4 regions of the Actinoplanes sp. NPDC051859 genome follow, and region 2 is predicted to be linked to each of the others. Evidence: riboswitches for the same ligand, from Rfam matches in the RefSeq annotation. Region 2 holds a riboswitch; each other region holds the start of a gene.
The links. A riboswitch is a leader RNA that binds a small molecule or an ion and turns the genes downstream of it on or off. The one in region 2 is predicted to bind cobalamin.
Positions count from the first base shown of each region.

Region 1: it holds a riboswitch for cobalamin, as region 2 does, so the genes downstream of both, metE (5-methyltetrahydropteroyltriglutamate--homocysteine S-methyltransferase) here and ACIA1L_RS17070 (ribonucleoside-diphosphate reductase subunit alpha) in region 2, are expected to answer to the same signal.
Region 3: it holds a riboswitch for cobalamin, as region 2 does, so the genes downstream of both, ACIA1L_RS25420 (ABC transporter substrate-binding protein) here and ACIA1L_RS17070 (ribonucleoside-diphosphate reductase subunit alpha) in region 2, are expected to answer to the same signal.
Region 4: it holds a riboswitch for cobalamin, as region 2 does, so the genes downstream of both, ACIA1L_RS24380 (VWA domain-containing protein) here and ACIA1L_RS17070 (ribonucleoside-diphosphate reductase subunit alpha) in region 2, are expected to answer to the same signal.

Region 1 covers NZ_JBITBX010000013.1:130,146-134,350, reverse strand. The annotation lists gene ACIA1L_RS28205 (CoA transferase subunit A) at 1-99, shown strand, start outside; gene ACIA1L_RS28200 (CoA-transferase subunit beta) at 96-818, shown strand; gene ACIA1L_RS28195 (aspartate aminotransferase family protein) at 815-2,122, shown strand; cobalamin riboswitch at 2,168-2,386, shown strand; gene metE (5-methyltetrahydropteroyltriglutamate--homocysteine S-methyltransferase) at 2,508-4,205, shown strand, end outside.
Region 2 covers NZ_JBITBX010000006.1:66,308-70,512, reverse strand. The annotation lists gene ACIA1L_RS17075 (ribonucleotide-diphosphate reductase subunit beta) at 1-124, opposite strand, end outside; gene ACIA1L_RS17070 (ribonucleoside-diphosphate reductase subunit alpha) at 181-2,559, opposite strand; cobalamin riboswitch at 2,689-2,898, opposite strand; gene ACIA1L_RS17065 (HEAT repeat domain-containing protein) at 3,052-3,867, shown strand; gene ACIA1L_RS17060 (DUF397 domain-containing protein) at 3,985-4,173, opposite strand.
Region 3 covers NZ_JBITBX010000011.1:13,106-17,310, forward strand. The annotation lists gene ACIA1L_RS25410 (ABC transporter ATP-binding protein) at 1-365, opposite strand, end outside; gene ACIA1L_RS25415 (FecCD family ABC transporter permease) at 365-1,321, opposite strand; gene ACIA1L_RS25420 (ABC transporter substrate-binding protein) at 1,366-2,349, opposite strand; cobalamin riboswitch at 2,380-2,553, opposite strand; gene ACIA1L_RS25425 (alpha/beta hydrolase) at 2,597-3,754, opposite strand; gene ACIA1L_RS25430 (phosphatidylglycerol lysyltransferase domain-containing protein) at 3,751-4,205, opposite strand, start outside.
Region 4 covers NZ_JBITBX010000010.1:73,299-77,503, forward strand. The annotation lists gene cobO (cob(I)yrinic acid a,c-diamide adenosyltransferase) at 1-66, opposite strand, end outside; gene ACIA1L_RS24380 (VWA domain-containing protein) at 66-2,174, opposite strand; cobalamin riboswitch at 2,208-2,332, opposite strand; gene ACIA1L_RS24385 (gluconokinase) at 2,501-4,096, opposite strand; gene ACIA1L_RS24390 (glycosyltransferase) at 4,190-4,205, shown strand, end outside.

The DNA of each region.
Region 1 (4,205 bases), on a different contig from region 2:
CACTCGGAGTACCTGGCCAAGCTGGGCGAGCACTACTTCGACGACCTCACACCCGAACCGGCGCCGTCCGGCTCGGTGGACTACGGAGCGTACCGATGAGCTACACCCGTACCGAAATGATGGTCGTCGCGGGTGCCCGGGCGATGGCCGGGCAGAACGTCTGCTTCGTCGGCATCGGGCTGCCGAACATCGCGGTCAACCTGGCCCAGCGCACGGTCAACCCGGGCATGCAGCTGATCTACGAGTCGGGCGTCTACGGCGCCCGGCCCGCCCGGCTGCCGCTGTCCATCGGCGACCCGTGCCTGGTCACCGGCTCCGACATGGTGATGAGCATGGTGGAGCTCTTCCAGTACTACCTGCAGGCCGGGCTGGTCGACCTGGGCTTCCTCGGGGCGGCCCAGCTCGACCGGCACGGCAACATCAACACCACGGTGATCGGTGACTACGCCCACCCGAAGATCCGGCTCCCCGGGTCCGGTGGCGCCTGCGAGATCGCGCAGAACGCCGGCGAGGTCATGGTCCTCATGCGGCAGTCGAAGCGATCCTTCGTGCAGAAGATCGACTTCCGGACCAGCTCCGGCCGGCGGCTGTCGAAGGTCATCACCGACCTCGGTGTCTACACGATGACCGGGGAGGGCGCCGAGCGGCGGCTCGTGCTCACCGGCGTGCACCCCGGCATCTCGGTGGACGACGTGCGGGAGGCCACCGGCTGGGAGGTCGAGGTCGCTGACGATCTCGCCACCACCGAGGCGCCGAGCGACGAAGAGCTGAGGTTGCTGCGCGAGGAACTCGACCCGGAAGGCGCGTACCTGAAATGAGTCACGTGTTCGGCCGGGTGGCCGAGGACGCACCGCGGATCGGCTCGGCGCTGGGCACGCAGATGTGGGACACCGCCGGCAAGCGTTACCTCGACGCCGCCGGCGGTGCCATCGTGGTGGGCGTCGGCCACGGCGAGGCCGCGGTGCTGGACGCCCAGTCCGAGCAGGCCCACGCCGTCGCCTACGCGCACGGCTCGGTGTTCCGCGCCGACGTCCTCGAGGCGTACGCCGACGACCTCGCGGCCGTGCTGCCCCTGGACGACCCGAAGATCTTCCCGGTCTCCGGCGGCAGCGAGGCGGTGGAGACCGCGTTCAAAATGGCTCGCGCTTACCACCTGGCCCGCGGCGAGGACCGGCACGCCATCGTCAGCCGGGTCGGGTCGTACCACGGCAACTCGCGCGGGGCTCTGGACGCATCCGGGCGGGCGTCGCTGCGCAAGCCGTACCTGCCGTGGCTCGGGCACGCCACGCAGACGTCCACACCGTACGAATATCGGTGTGCTTTTCCGGACACCCACCCGGTGGGCTGCGGCGCCCGGCATGCGGCGGCGCTGGCCGAGCTGTTCGAGGCGCAGCCGGTGGCGGCGTTCATCGCCGAACCCATCGCGGGCGCTGCGCTGGGCGCCTGCGTGCCGCCCGATGACTACTGGCCGGCCGTGGCCGAGGTGTGCCGCCGCTACGGCGTGCTGCTCATCGCCGACGAGGTCATGACCGGATTCGGCCGCACCGGCACCTGGTTCGGCGTCGACCACTGGGGGGTGCGCCCCGACATCCTCGTGTCCGCCAAGGGCGCAGCGTCCGGCTACTGGCCGCTGGGCCTCGCCGTCGCCTCGGGACGCGTGCACGACACGATCGCGGAGACCGGTTTCACGCACGGCTTCACGTACTCGCACCACCTGGTCGGCGCCGCCACCGGCCGTGCCGTACTCAAAATCATGCACGACCGGGACCTGGTCACCGCCAGTCACAAGTCGGGGGAGTTGCTGCGCGACACGCTGCACGCCGGGCTGGCCGACTGTGCGCACGTCGGCGACATCCGTGGTCGTGGCCTGCTCGTCGGCGTCGAGATCGTCGCCGACCCCGACACCAAAGCACCGTTCGACCGCGCCGAGAAGATCACCGAGCGGGTCCTGGCCGCGGCCCGGGAGGCCGGGCTGCTGCTGTACGCCGGCACCGGCTGCGCTGACGGCGTGAACGGCGATCTCATCCTGCTCGGTCCGCCTCTGACCACCACCACCGCCGAGATCGAGGAAATCGCCACCGGCACCGCAGCCGCGATCGTGAGCGTCGTGTCGGCTGGTTGACGCGTGCACCCGGACATCCCTGGCCCGTCCGCCAGGGATGTCCGTAGGATGGCTGACGGTGCTGGTTCGCCCGTTCCTGACAGAGCGGGCGTCGTAAGAGGGAACCCGGTGCAAGACCGGGACTGCCCCGCAGCGGTGAGTGGGAACGACCGCCGTCATGAAGCACTGGGTGCCGCCATCGGCGCCTGGGAAGCGACGGCCAGTAGGCGACCGTGATGGTCATGCCCGCAAGTCCGAAGACCTGCCAGTGCTGCGTACGCCGACCGGTGTGCGCCGCCGGCGGCCTCTCGGGAGGGCCAGAGCGGAAGCCTGGGCACTCCACCGTGCCCGCCTTCCCTTTGTGCTTCTCGGGTTCTGCCGGGCACTTCGAGGGAAGGACCCCCCGGTGAGCAGTACCTTCGGGCAGAGCACCGTACTCGGCTATCCGCGGATCGGCGCGAACCGCGAGTTGAAGCAGGCCGTCGAGGCCTACTGGGCTGGCAAGATCGACGCCGCTGAGCTGGAAGCCACCGCGGCCGGGCTGCGGTCCGAGGTGTGGCAGATGTTGCGCAACGCCCGCCTCGACGCGATCCCGTCCAACACGTTCTCCTACTACGACCACGTCCTCGACACCGCCGTCGCTGTCGGCGCCGTGCCGCAGCGGTTCGCGCGGCTCGGCCTGTCCGACCTGGACACCTATTTCGCGATGGCGCGGGGCGTGGACGCTGAACCGGCGCTCGAGCTGACCAAGTGGTTCGACACCAACTACCACTACCTGGTTCCCGAGATCGACCCGGACACTGTTTTCTCGGCGAACCCGGCCAAGGCGCTGCAGGAGTACGCGGAAGCCCACGCGTTGGGCATCGACACCCGGCCGGTCTTGGTCGGACCGGCCACGTTCCTGCTGCTCGCCAAGGGTGCCGACCCATTCGCCCGGCTGAACGACCTCGTCGAGGTCTACGCGCAGATCTTGACCACTCTGGCTGCGGCGGGCGTTGCGTGGGTGCAGCTGGACGAGCCCGCCTATGTCGGTGACCGCACCGCAACCGAGATCGAAGCGCTGCGGGCTGCGTACACCCGCCTCGGTGAGGTGGAGCACCGGCCGCGGATCTTCGTCGCCACGTACTTCGGTGAGCTGGGGGACGCCCTGCCCGCCCTGCTCGACACCCCGGTCGAGGCCGTCGGTCTCGACCTCGTCGCGGGCATGGGCAACCTGCGGCGGCTTGCCGCCGCCGGCCCGCTGCACGGCAAGACCATCGTCGCCGGCCTGGTCGACGGCCACAACATCTGGGCCACCGACCTGCGGCAGGCCGTCGCCACCGGGGCCACTGTCACCGGGCTCGCCGACCACGTTGCCGTGTCCACCTCGTGCTCCCTGCTGCACGTCCCGGTCGACCTGTCGGCGGAGAAGCGCCTCGACCCGGGTTTGTTCGCCCGGCTCGCCTTCGCCCGGCAGAAGGTCGACGAGGTGGTGCTGCTGGGCACGGCGCTGCGGGACGGCACCGCACACCTGCCCGAGTCGCTCCCGCCGGTCCCGGCCGCCTGGACCGACTACGACGTGCGGTCGCGACTCGCCGCCCTCACCCCAGCCGACCGGCAGCGCGGCGCCTACGCCCAGCGGGCCGTCGCCCAGCAATCCCGGCTCAATCTGCCGCCGTTGCCCACGACCACCATCGGTTCCTTCCCGCAGACCACCGACCTGCGTCGCGCCCGCGCCGACCTGCGGGCCGGCACCCTCGATGCGGCCGGCTACGCCGAGCGGATGCGCGCCGAAGTCGCCCACGTCATCCGCCTCCAGGAGAAACTGGGCCTCGACGTGCTCGTCCACGGCGAACCCGAGCGCAACGACATGGTGCAGTACTTCGGCGAACAGCTCGACGGGTTCGCCGCCACCGACCACGGCTGGGTCCAGTCCTACGGCTCCCGCTGCGTGCGGCCGCCGATCATCTACGGCGACGTCGCCCGCAAGGCACCGATGACCGTGGAATGGTCGACCTACGCCCAGTCGCTGACCCTGAAACCCGTGAAGGGCATGCTGACCGGTCCGGTCACGATTCTGGCCTGGTCGTTTGTGCGTACGGATCAACCACGGTCCGCAACCGCA
Region 2 (4,205 bases):
GGTCGGAATGCAGATCGACCTCCTCGACGGTCCAGGTGTTCTTGATCGCGTCCTTGAACCGGTCGAAGAAGTGCGGGTACCGCATCGGCCGCAGCGTCAGGTCCATGCCCGGGTCGAGCAACATCTGCCGCTGGGCCGGGGCGGGTGTGGTGTCGGTGGTGCGGGGTTCGGGAATGGTCGTCACTGGCAGGCCTCACAGCTTTCAGGATTTTCCAGGGAACAGGCCAGGGCTTCCTCGTCGGACACCGTCGGCAACGCAGCGACCGCCGGGAGCACCGAGGTGGTGGCCTGCTGAATGCGCGTCGCGGGCCGCGACCGCAGGTAGTACGACGTCTTCAGCCCGGCTTTCCAGCCGTAGAGATACATCGAGGAGAGCTTGCCGATGGTCGGCGCACTCAGGAACAGGTTCAGCGACTGCGACTGGTCGATGTAGGGCCCGCGGGCAACCGCGAGATCGATCAGGGCTTTCTGCGGCAACTCCCACGCCGTGCGGAACAACTCCCGCACTTCGGCCGGCAGCTCTGTGATGCCTTGCACCGAACCTTCGGCCCGCTTGATCTGGTCCCGGACCGGTGCCGTCCACAGCCCGCGCGCCTTCAGCTCCCGGACCAGGTAGGTGTTGATCTGCAGGAACTCGCCGGACATCGTCTCGCGCTTGAACAGGTTGGACACCTGCGGCTCGATGCACTCGTAACACCCGGCGATCGACGCGATGGTCGCGGTCGGCGCGATCGCGATCAACAGCGAGTTCCGCAACCCGTGCTCGGCGATCTGCGTCTTCAGCTCAGCCCACCGCGACGTCTGCTCCGGCGTGGCACCCCACAACTCGTGGTGCAGATCGCCCTTCGCCGCCCGAGTCTCCGAATACGCCGGGTGCGGACCGAACTGCTGCGCCAACGCCACGCTGGACTCCAACGCGGTCAGGAAAATCTCCTCCTGCACGCGCGTCGACAACTCCCTCGCCTGCGCCGAGTCGAACGGCAGCCGCAGCTGGAAGAACGCGTCCTGCAACCCCATCAGCCCGAGCCCGACCGGCCGCCACCGCGGGTTCGACGCAGCGGCCTGCTCCGACGGGTAGAAGTTGATGTCGATCACCCGGTCGAGGAACACCACCGCGGTCCGCACCGTGGCGCGCAGCTTCTCCCAGTCGACGCCGCCGTCGCTGATGTGCGCGCTCAGGTTGATCGACCCGAGGTTGCACACCGCGGTCTCGTCGTCGGCGTTTACCTCGAGGATCTCGGTGCACAGGTTCGACAGGTGAATCGTGTTACCCGGGGCGCCGGTCTGGTTCGACAGGCGGTTCGACGCGTCCTTGAACGTCATCCAGCCGTTGCCGGTCTGGGCCAGGGTACGCATCATCCGGCCGTACAAATCACGGGCCTTGACGGTCTTAACGGCCTTCTTCTCCGCCCGGCGGTAGGCCTCGTCGAAGGCCTCGCCGAACAGGTCGGGCAGCTCAGGGGCGTCGGACGGGTCGATCAGCGACCAGTCGGCGTCAGCCTCGACCCGACGCATGAACTCGTCCGGAATCCAGTTCGCCAGGTTCAGGTTGTGCGTGCGGCGCGACTCCTCGCCGGTGTTGTCGCGCAGCTCCAGGAACTCCTCGACGTCCGGGTGCCACGGCTCCAGATAGACACAGGCCGCACCCTTACGCCGGCCGCCCTGGTTGACCGCGGCGACACCCGCGTCGAGGGTCTTCAGGAACGGCACGATGCCGTTCGACTTGCCGTTCGTGCCCCGGATCAGCGCGCCCCGGCCGCGGACCCGCGACCAGGAGATGCCGATGCCGCCGGAGAACTTCGACAGCTTCGCCACCTGGTGATACCGCTCATAGATCGAGTCCAGCTCGTCCTTCGGCGAGTCCACCAGGAAACACGACGACATCTGCGTGTGCCGGGTCCCGGAGTTGAACAGCGTGGGTGAGCTGGGCAGATACGCCAGCGACGACATCAGCCGGTAGAAGCCGATCGCCTCACCAGGCTCGGTCGACAGGCCACACGCGACCCGCAGCAGCCAGTACTGCGGAGTCTCCACGACCTCCCGCGTCTCCGGGTGGCGCAGCAGGTAACGGTCCGCGACGGTCCGCAGGCCGAAGTACTCAAACCGCAGGTCACCATCGAGGTTGACGGCGTCATCAAGCTTGCGCGAATTCCGGGCGACGAACGCGGCGGTCTCGTCGCCGATCAGCCCCTGCTGGTGGGCATAACGGATGGACTGGCTGAAACTCGCCACACCCTGGTTACGGACTTCCTTGTCCACATAGGCAGCGAGCAACCGAGCGGCAAGCTTCGAATACTGCGGTTCCTCGCTGATCAGCTCAGCGGCGGTCTGGATCGACAGTTTGTCCAGCTCAGCGGTGGTAGCGCCGTCGTACAGGCCGCTGATCGTCTTGGTGGCGACCCGCAGCGGCTCCACCTCACCGAGGTCAGCCACCCACCGCTCGACCGCCTTGACGATCTTGTTGACGTCGACGGTCTCCAGGTCCCCGTTGCGCTTACGCACCTGCATCGCGTGCCGCCGCTGCTCCGGCACGGTGGTCTTCTCCGGTGTGAGCGTCATGCCCTCTCCTCGCGAGCCCATGGCCTTCGGGCACGCGGGGGCAGACACCACCAGCTCGCAGCTCACTGACCGCCGCAGAGCATCAGGGGCGTCGGCCGTCCCACGCGGCCTTCGACCGCCGCACACCCCAACGGTGCGCGGCGCGCTGGCAGGTCTTCGGACTCGCGGGCGTCGAACTCGATTCCTACTGGCCGTCGCTTCCCAGGCTTGGCGCCCAGTGCTGTGTGACGGCGGTCGTTCCCACTCACCGCTGCGGGGCAGTCCCGGATTTCCACCGGGTTCCCTCTTGCCTCGACCCCACCCTCACGGCACGGCCGAACCAGCTGCGGGCAACACCATATCTGGGTGGCCCCCGAAAACCACAACCCCACATGGTGTGTTCCCGAGATCGCCACCCGCGGTGAGTACACACTTGAGAGTGTGAGCGATGCCGCTATGCCTACGCCGGACGAACTGTCACTTGATGTGTTGTTGCGGCTAGCGCGGCGAGAGATGACAGACGATGACGGTGACGCTCCGCAGCCGGCATTCGTCGCCCTGCACCGGCGGCCGACCCGGGAGGTCTTCGACCGCGCCGCCGCACTGGCCTGCGACAGCGACGCCGAGCAGCGCGAACTGGGTGTGCGGATCTTGCGGGAGCTCGGCGATGAGCAGCCCGATGGACATCGGCCCTTCCGCGACGAGACGGTTGCGCTGATGCGTACCCGGCTTCGCGAAGAGACCGATCCTGCCGTGCTGCACTGGATCGTGTCGGCACTGGGCTATCACCACGACAAGGAAGCATTGCCGCAGGTCGTTGCCCTCGCGGATCACCCCGACGAGTGGGTGCGGTTTCACGTCGCGGCTGCCCTGCCAGGCCTGGTCAACCTCGACCAGGTGGAACCCGAAGCCGCCGATGCGCTGCTGCGGCTCTGCCACGACGACGACGCCGAAACCCGCTACTACGCCCTGTATGCGGTGACCCGCGACATCCCGAGCATGGACCTGCAGGCGGTCACTGAACTGGTTACGCAGCTGGCGAACGATCCCGACGATCAGGTCCGCGCCATGGCCGCCGGGCACCAGGAGGCAGTCCACGAAGTGCGTGAGCTCCTCACCGACGCCTTCGGTCCCGGCGGGTACGACTACCTGATCGGTCCTGTACTGGTCACACTCGACTGCGCAGGCAACGTCGCCGACGCCGGGGCGTGGCTAGACAAAGAAATCTGTCGGCATCTCGGCACCGCCGCAGACCGGTTCCCCACCTCGACCATTGCGGAACAACTCGTCACCTGGTGGGCGGACAAAGAAGAGCGCCGATGGGCCTGAAACAGTTGGCGCCGACCAGCGCTCACTAATCCGCCATCCGCTCAAGAGACGTGTGCAGGACGACACGCCTCGGCTGGACGATGCTGTCCCGCCGAGGCATGTCGCTGTAAGAGATCACTAGAGGTCGAACTCGCCGTCCCGCACACCACCGGTAAACGCCGCCCACTCACCGTGGGTGAAATGGTGCGCCGGCTTGCTCCGGTCCTTGGTGTCACGAACGAGAACTTCAAGGTCCGTAACCATGACCTCGACGCATTGGCCGCTTGCGCTGGACTTAGTGCTCTTACGCCATACGTTGCGTTCCATCGAGATTGCCCTCCTGACATGCACCTTCGCAG
Region 3 (4,205 bases), on a different contig from region 2:
AGGGCCTCGACCGCGACCGCCCGGTCGGTGTCACCATCGGCCCAGCGCGAGCTTCGGTGCGGCGTACGCCCCAGCAGCACCACGTCCAGCGCTGTCAGGTCCAGCTCGGTCTCGGCGTGCTGAGCCAGCAGCGCCGTCCGTCGGGCGATGGCGAGCCAGGACAGCGTGGCAAGGTCGGACTCGCCCAGCGACACGCGGCCGTGCTCCGGCCGGATCAGGCCGGCCGCCACCCGCAGCAGCGTCGTCTTGCCGGAACCGTTCGGGCCGAGGAGCCCGACCAGCGCACCGGGCGGCACAGCGCAGGTGACCTCGTCGAGGATGTGGACGGCGGGCACCGACCAGGACACGTCGTTGATCTCGAGCATCAGCGCACCTCTCGGCGGCGGAGCAGCCAGACGAAAGCGGGCACGCCCAGCAGAGCGGTGAGGACCCCGGCGGGTAGCTCTCGCGGCTCGAATGCTGTCCGGGCGGCCGCGTCCACCCAGATCATGAAGATCGCGCCGGCCAACACCACGACGGGCAGCAGCCGCCGATGATCGGGACCGGTGAAGAGGCGGGCGGCATGCGGCAGGATCAGCCCCACGAAGCCGATCGCGCCGCTGATCGCGACCAGGACGGCGGTCACCAGGGCGGTGGTGATCAGCAGCACCCGCCGGACCCGCCGGACATCGATGCCGAGGGTGGCGGCGGATTCCTCCCCGAAGGCGAACGCGTTGAGCGCCCGCGCTTGCGCGCCGATCACGAGCAGCGCGGCGCCGAGCACCGGTGCCGCCCAGGCCAGCGCGGTCCAGTCGACCCGGGCCAGCGACCCGGAGAGCCAGAAGGTGATCGACTGGGTGGCGTGCGGATCCGCCACCCAGATGATCACGAACGTGGTGAGCGCCGCGCACAGTTGGGCGACGGCCACCCCGGCGAGCACCACCCGGGTCGGCCGCAGCGCCGCCCGCCCGCCGGCCACGATGATCACCAGCCCGAACGCTGCCAGCGCGCCGATCAGCGCGCCGCCGCTGAGCGCGGCAACCCCACCACCGACGCCCAGGACGACGACCGCGACCGCGCCGAGGGACGCTCCGGACGAGACCCCCAGCAGGTACGGGTCAGCGAGCGGATTGCGGGTCACGGTCTGCAGCACCGCACCCGCCGCGGCCAGCCCGGCCCCGACGACGGCGGCGCCGAGCACCCGCGGCAGCCGCAACTCCCACACGATGTGGTCGCGCATCAGCGGCACGTCGGCAGTGGTCAGCCCGAGGTGGCCGGCGATCACCTCGCCGACCGTACGCAGGGAAAGGTCGGCCGGTCCGACCGTGACCGCCGCACCCACCGAGAGGACCAGGGCGACCGCGAGAACGCCGACCTTGACCGGAGTCAGCTGCCGGCCTTCGCGAGCCCCGCGGTCAGCGCCTCGACGGCGAGCACGTTGCGCACGCCGGCCGACGTGGCGGAGAACGGGACGACGATGAACCGCTGATTCTTGACCGCGGGCAGGTCCTTCAGCGTGGCGTGCTTCGCCAGGAACGCCTTCTTGGCGGCGGCGGGGTCCCAACTTGCGTCGATCAACACGATCGCGTCCGGGTTCCGCTCCACGACGGCTTCCCAGCTCGAGTCAGCCCAGGAGCCGGTGAGCTCGGCGAACACATTGGTGACGCCGGCCTCGGCCATGATCATGCCGGGGCTTCCGCAGCACGCGCCGACGCTCGGAGCGTCGGTGCCGGCGTCCCACCACAACACCTTCGCGTCCCGGCCGCTCGCCTTGGCCTTGACGATCCGGGCCTGCTGCTCGGCGATCAGTTGCTCGGCCCGGTCCGGCACCCCGAACACGGCGGCGATCTCGCGGATCTCGGTGAAGACGTCGGTCAGGGCCAGCTTTGCCAGGCGGGTCTCCTTCGGGCAGCCCGCCGCCGAGACGTACGAGCTCACGCCCAGTTTCTGCCACTCGGCCCGGTCACCGACACCCTCGGTGCCGAATGCGCTGGCGAACGACGCGTAGACGAAGTCCGGCTCGGTGTCGAGCAGCTTCTCCTTGGCCGGGTACTCCTTGGCGAGCACCGGCACCTTCGCGTAGGCGGCGGCGTACTCGGGCAGGATGGCGTCGTCGAGGTAGGCCGTGCCGATCATCCGGTCCTGCAGGCCGAGCGCGAGCATGATCTCGGTCGCCGGCTGGTTCATGGTCACCGCCCGCGTCGGCGGTTTGGCGATGGTGACGGGCGTACCGCAGTTGGCGAGCGTGACCGGCCCGCCCGCGGACGCCCCCGGCGCGGCCTTCGGCGCATCGGTGGCGCCGCACCCGGCGAGCAGGACGAACAGGACGGACAGCGGCGCGGTTACGCGCCAGGACAGGGAGGACCGCACAGCGGGACCACCTTCCAGCACCTCGTGGACGGGTCGAAACGGTGCCGTGGCCGGTCTCCTGGCTGACGGGTGGTGCGCCGATGGCCGGCCTTCCCAGGCTTGCGCCCAGTGACCTTGTGGTGGCCTCCGGCATCCCGATCACAGTGGCGAGGGCCGCGCCGGCATCACACCGGCTTCCCGAACACCACGGCGCGCCCACCCTAGCGGCTGGGCACCTGCCCATCCGCGCCGGGCCGCTCTGATCTGGTCAGCTGGTCCGGGTGTCCGGTTGCTGGCCGCGGTCGGGGTGCGCGGCGAGCCAGCCGTTGAGCCACTGGAACAGCGCCGGGAGCGTTTCGTTCCAGGTGGCGAAGTTGTGGCCGCCCGGGCGGCTGTCGTAGACGGTGGCGACGTCCGGCGTACGGATCAGCGGCCGGTAGGCGTGCAGGTCTGCCAGCGCCTCCTTGTCGCCGAGCCCGGCGGACAGGAACAGATGCATGGGCCGGGGCCGGCGCTCGTTGATGGTCAGCCGGGGGTCGTTGGCCCGGCGCAGGTTCAGGTCGCCCTGGTAGAGGTCGCCGGTGGAGCGGTCGATGATGGGCCGGAAGTAGCCGGAGAGGCTGGCTGCCGCGGAAAACTTGTCGGGATGCCGCAGGGCCAGGTTGAAGGCGCAGAAGCCGCCGGTCGAATAGCCCGCGACGGCCCAGTTCTCGGGACCGCTGGCCGCCCGGAAATGTCGGGTGAGGATCTCCGGCACATCGGAGGTGAGGAAGGTGTCGGCGCGGACCCCGGTGGCCGAGTCCACGCACTCGCTGTCCTTGCCGCGGACCGGGTCCTGCTCGGGCAGGACGGCGATCATCGGTGGCAGAGCCCGAGCGTTGATCGCCTTGTCCAGGGCTGCGCCGACGCCCATCGTCTTGAGCCAGCTGTCCACCGTGCCCGGATAGCCGGCCAGGAACATCACCACGGGATAGTCCCGCCGCGCGGCCTCGGGAGCGGTGTAGCCAGCCGGCAGGTAGATCTGTGCGGGCAGGTGATAGCCCGTCCGGGCGCCGGTCAACATCGCCGGGATCACCGTGCCCTTGTCGGCGCCGCCCGGGTGCTCGGCGATCCACCGGGCGATGGCGTCGTGACCCGTGTTGTCGGAAGTCAGCCGCGGGGCGTTGTGCGGGATCGTGGCGGCGTACCCGTCGGGTGCGCTCTGTCCCAACAGCTCGCCCAGGGTGACGTAGAAGTTGGCCTGCTTGTTCACTACGGCGCCGATGCTGAGCAGCAGCAACAGCTGGACGAGGATGAGGCCGGCGGCCCGGTGCGCGGTGCGGAACCGGCCGCGGTCCCAGAACTTCGCGGTCGCCACGGCGGCAAGGACCGTCAGGGCGCCGAGCAGGGCGATCAGCCAGCCGCTGGTGATGACGATGCTGTTCAACGGGGCACACTCGTTTCTGCGGCGGCGGGCTCGGGCAGGACGGTCGGGACGATCGCCGCGGCAGATCGTGCCGGGGCCGGTCGGCGTTGTCCCGGCGGAGTGACGAATCCCTCGGCGATGGCCGCGGCCAGGGCGACACGCGGCAGGTCTCGGCCGCGCGGGTAGCAGAGGAACCGAGGCGTCCAGTCCGGCTGATACTTGGCGTTGGCCCGGTAGAGCTGCTCGAGCTGCCACCAGCGGGAGGCGGCCATCAGCAGACCGCGCCAGCCGCGCAGCAGCGGTCCAGCCCCGAGCTGCTCACCCCGGGCGAAGGTGGCCCGGAACATTGCGAAGTTCAGCGAGACACGCTTGACGCCCAGCGCCTCGGCTCGGGCCATCAGCTCCACGACCAGGAACTCGAAGATGCCGTTCGGCGTGTTCGGGTCCTTGCGCATGAGGTCGAGCGACAGTC
Region 4 (4,205 bases), on a different contig from region 2:
TTGGCGGCGACGCTGGCGGGTGGTGAGGCCGTCGTTCGGCACCGAGGTGACCTGTCCCTGCGGCATCAGGCAGCCCTCCGGTGGGATCCGTGGGCGCCCGGCCCGTTGGCAGCGAGTGCGTCCAACGGCATGACGTCGGCGTGCAGGGCGGCGGCCAGGCGGCGGGCCAGGCCCAACCGCACCGGGCCGGACTCGCAGTCGACCACGACGGTCGCGACCCCGGCGAGGGCGGGCGCGACCTCGACCGGGTCGCCGCCGCTGGTGGCTCGCCCGTCGGTGACGACCACCAGCAACGGGCGGCGGCGCGGATCGCGGCGGCGCTCGGTGGCGCTGGTGGCGGCGGCCTGCCGCAGCCCGGCCGCGAGGGGGGTGCGGCCCCCGGTCCGTAGGCTCGCGAGGCGCAGCACACCGACCTCGTGGCTGGAGGTCGGTGGCAACACCTGCTCGGCCGTGGAGCCCCGGAAGGTGATCATGCCAATCCGGTCCCGGCGCTGGTACGCGTCGCGCAGCAGCGACAGCACAGCGGTCTTGACCACAGTCATCCGCTGACGGGCCGCCATCGAGCCGGAGGCGTCGACCACGAACAGGACCAGGTTGGCCTCCCGCCCGACGTGCACCGCCTCACGCAGGTCACGCGGCTGCACGCAGGAGACGGCCCGCAACGACCCGGGAACGGGTGTCGCGGTGGCCCGCCGGTGCAGGGCTGCCCGGAGCGTGGCCGGCAGGTGCGGCGCCCCGGCCAGCTTGCCGTGCGGCACCCGGGAGCCGACCACGCGGCCGCGGCGCGCAAAGGCCGGTGAGCGTCGACCGGCGTGGCCGCCTTCACCGCGCGCGCCGATGCGGAATGTGCGCGGCCGGTACGCCGTTCCCGCCTGCGCCGCACCGCCGGCGGCTTGCCCAGGCTTGTCCTCAGTGTGCTCCCGCGGATCCGCGGCGTCCCGCGGATCCCGGTCGGCTGCGGGCTCCGGACCACGGTCATCCGCACCACCGCCGGGGTCGGCACCCGCAGCACCGCTGCCGGGACCGCTACCACCGGGCTCGCCCTGGTCAGGACCGTTGTCTGGACCGTTGTTGTCGGGCCCACCACCGTTGTCGGGCCCACCGTCCGGGCTGCCGCCGTCGGGCCCGCCGTCCGGGTCGTCGTCGGACTCCGGCGGGGCCTCCGCGTCGGCCTGCTCGAGGGCCTCTTCGAGGCGCTGCTCATCGGTGCCGGGCGGGTCCAGCGGGTCCTTGCGGCGGCGGTGCGGCAGGGCCAGCCGGGCGGCGTCGCGAATGTCGTCGGCCGTGACCCGGTCCCGGCCGTGCCAGGCGGCAAGGGCCACCGCGCACCGGGCCACCACGATGTCGGCGCGCATGCCGTCCACCCCGTACGCGAGACACACCCGGGCAATCCGGTCCAGCTCGGCGTCCGGCAGGTGCACCGCGGGCAGGGCGGCCCGCGCGGTCACAATCCGCGCGGCGAGAGCTTCCTCGGCGGCACCGAAGCTGGCCGCGAACCCGGCCGGGTCTGCCTCGTACGCCAGCCGTCGCCGGACGACCTCAGCCCGCTGCACCGCGTCCCGAGGGGCCGCCACGGTCACCACCAGCCCGAACCGGTCGACGAGCTGCGGCCGCGGCTCGCCCTCTTCCGGGTTCATCGTGCCCACCAGCAGGAACCGGGAGGCGTGCTTGACCGACACGCCGTCGCGCTCGACATGTGCCCGGCCCATCGCCGCCGCATCCAGCAGCAGGTCCACCAGGTGGTCGGGCAGCAGGTTGACCTCATCGACATAGAGGGCGCCCCGGTGTGCCGCGGCCAGCAGACCCGGCTCGTACGCCTTGACACCGTCTGCGAGCGCACGCTGGATGTCGAGCGTGCCCACCACCCGGTCCTCGGTGGCGCCGACCGGGAGCTCGACCAACGCGGCGGGCCGGTGCCCGTGCGGAGCGTCGGCCTCGTGCGGGCCGTCTGGGCAGCCGGAGTCGGGCGCCGTCGGGTCGCAGGCGAACCGGCAGCCCCGGACGACGTCGACTTCGGGCAGCAACGCGGCGAGGGCGCGCACGACGGTGCTCTTGGCGGTGCCCTTCTCGCCGCGGACGAGCACCCCGCCGACGGCCGGAGACACCGCCGTGAGCAGCAGGGCAAGGCGCAGATCGTCGAGCCCGACGACGGCGGAGAACGGGTACGGCGTCACGCCACGATCCTTCCCGCGGGTGTCCACGCCCGCGTGTCAAAGGGAGCGAGCGGCAGGAGTCTCCTGACTCCCAGGCGGCCGTAGCCGCCCGGTCACAGTGGCGGGACCGTCCCGGATTTGCACCGGGTTCCTCCGCTACCGCTCGTCGGTCACTCTGTCGCACCGCCGCCCGCGCCGTCAACGCGACCCGTCGTGGCCATCCTCACCCGGCCGCCACCCGGCACTCGCAGGACAGCGCGGGCGGCCCGCGGCGAGCACCCCGCCACCTTGCGCCCACGGCGGCTGGCCTGTTCCACGGGCCGGCGGCCGAATGCGGCGCCGGTGCATCAGTGCGGTCTGTCGGGGACGTGCTCGTCGCGGGCGCCGACCGCCTTCTCGGTGCCGGGCAGCGGCGAGGGCGCCAGCCGGTCCAGTTCGGTCAGGACGTCGGTGACTGCCAGTGCAGACCGTTCCACGAGCGGCCGGAGCCGCCCGTACAGCGCCGCGTCGGCCGGGTCGGGGTGGGTGCGCGCGGTGACGTCGACCAGGTCCGCGGCGCGGTCCAGGTCGGGCAGGCGGCCGATGGCGTGCAGCCCGAGCAGGCAGGCGCCCATCGCGGTACCCTCCGGCGTGTCGGCGATGGCGACGGGCAGGTCCAGCGTCGCGGCGAGGATCTCGACCCACAGCTCGGAGGCCACCGCTCCCCCGGTGGCGCGGACTTCACTCAGCTCGATCCCTTCGGCCCCGAAGGTGTCCCGGACCAGGGCCAGCTGCTGGCACACCCCCTCGACGGCAGCGCGGACCAGATGCGCGCGGCCGTGTTCGCGGCGCAGCCCCAGATAGGCCCCGCGCATCCCGCCACGCCACCACGGTGCCCGTTCCCCCAGCAGGTACGGCAGGCAGAGCAGGCCGTCGCTGCCCGCCGCCACCGCCGCGGCTTCGACCAGCAGCGCGGCGTCGCGGACGTCGGCGTCCTCGCCTTCGGCGGCGGGACGGTCGAAGCCTTCCGCCATCGTCTGGCCGGCCCAGCGCACCACCGAACCGGCGTTGTTGACGGCGCCGCCGAGCACCCAGCGGTCTTCGGTGAGGGCGTAACAGAAGAGCCGCCCGGCAGCGTCGGCGGTGGGCTTGCCCACGACCGTCCGCAACGCTCCGCTCGTCCCCAGCGAGACCGCGGCGACGCCGGGCGGGGTGGCGCCCACGCCGAGGTTGGCGAGCGGCCCGTCGGCGGCGCCGATGATGAGCGGGGTGTCCGGGGCCAACCCGGCCGCGGTGGCGACGTCGGGATGCAGGCGCAGAGCGGTGGTGGTCGGCACGACTTCAGCGAGCCGGGTGGCGTCGATGCCGGCGAGATCCAGGGCCTCGGGATCCCACCGACGCTCATGGATGTCGTAGAGCCCGGTGCCGGACGCCACCGACAGGTCGACGACGAAATCCGCCCGGGCCAGGCCGCCCAGCACGATCTCCTTGACGCCGCCCCAACGCGGAGTGTCTCGCAGCATCCTCGGCTCGTGCGCACGCCACCAGGCCAACTTCGCCAACGGCGACATCGGATGCACGGGCGTGCCGGTGCGGGCCTGCAGGGCTTTGGCGCGGCCAGACGCGACGATCGCCTCGGTCTGCGGCGACGAACGGTTGTCCGCCCAGGTCATGAGCGGACCGGCGGCGGTACCGCTGCCGTCCAGTGGCGCAAGGCCGTGCAGGAAGGCGCTGAGGCTGACCGCGAGCACGTGGTCGCCACGCTCCCGGCACTCCTGCGCCACGGTGACGAGCGCCTTGGCGGCGGCGTCGCGCAACTCGGCGGGGTCAAGTTCGGCTCGGCCCGGGCCGGGCACGGACAGCGGATAGTGCACGCTCGTGGCAGCGCGGACCTCGCCGTCGAGGCCGGCGGCAACCGCTTTCGTCGCAGTAGTTCCGGTGTCGATCCCGATGACGACGTCCATGCATCCTCCCGAATCCCGCGCCACTGCCGGCTCGTCGAGCAGGAACATGCCCGATGGGCCGTCCGGTCATGCGGCCGGTGCGATGATGGGCGGGTGCGGGTGCTGATCG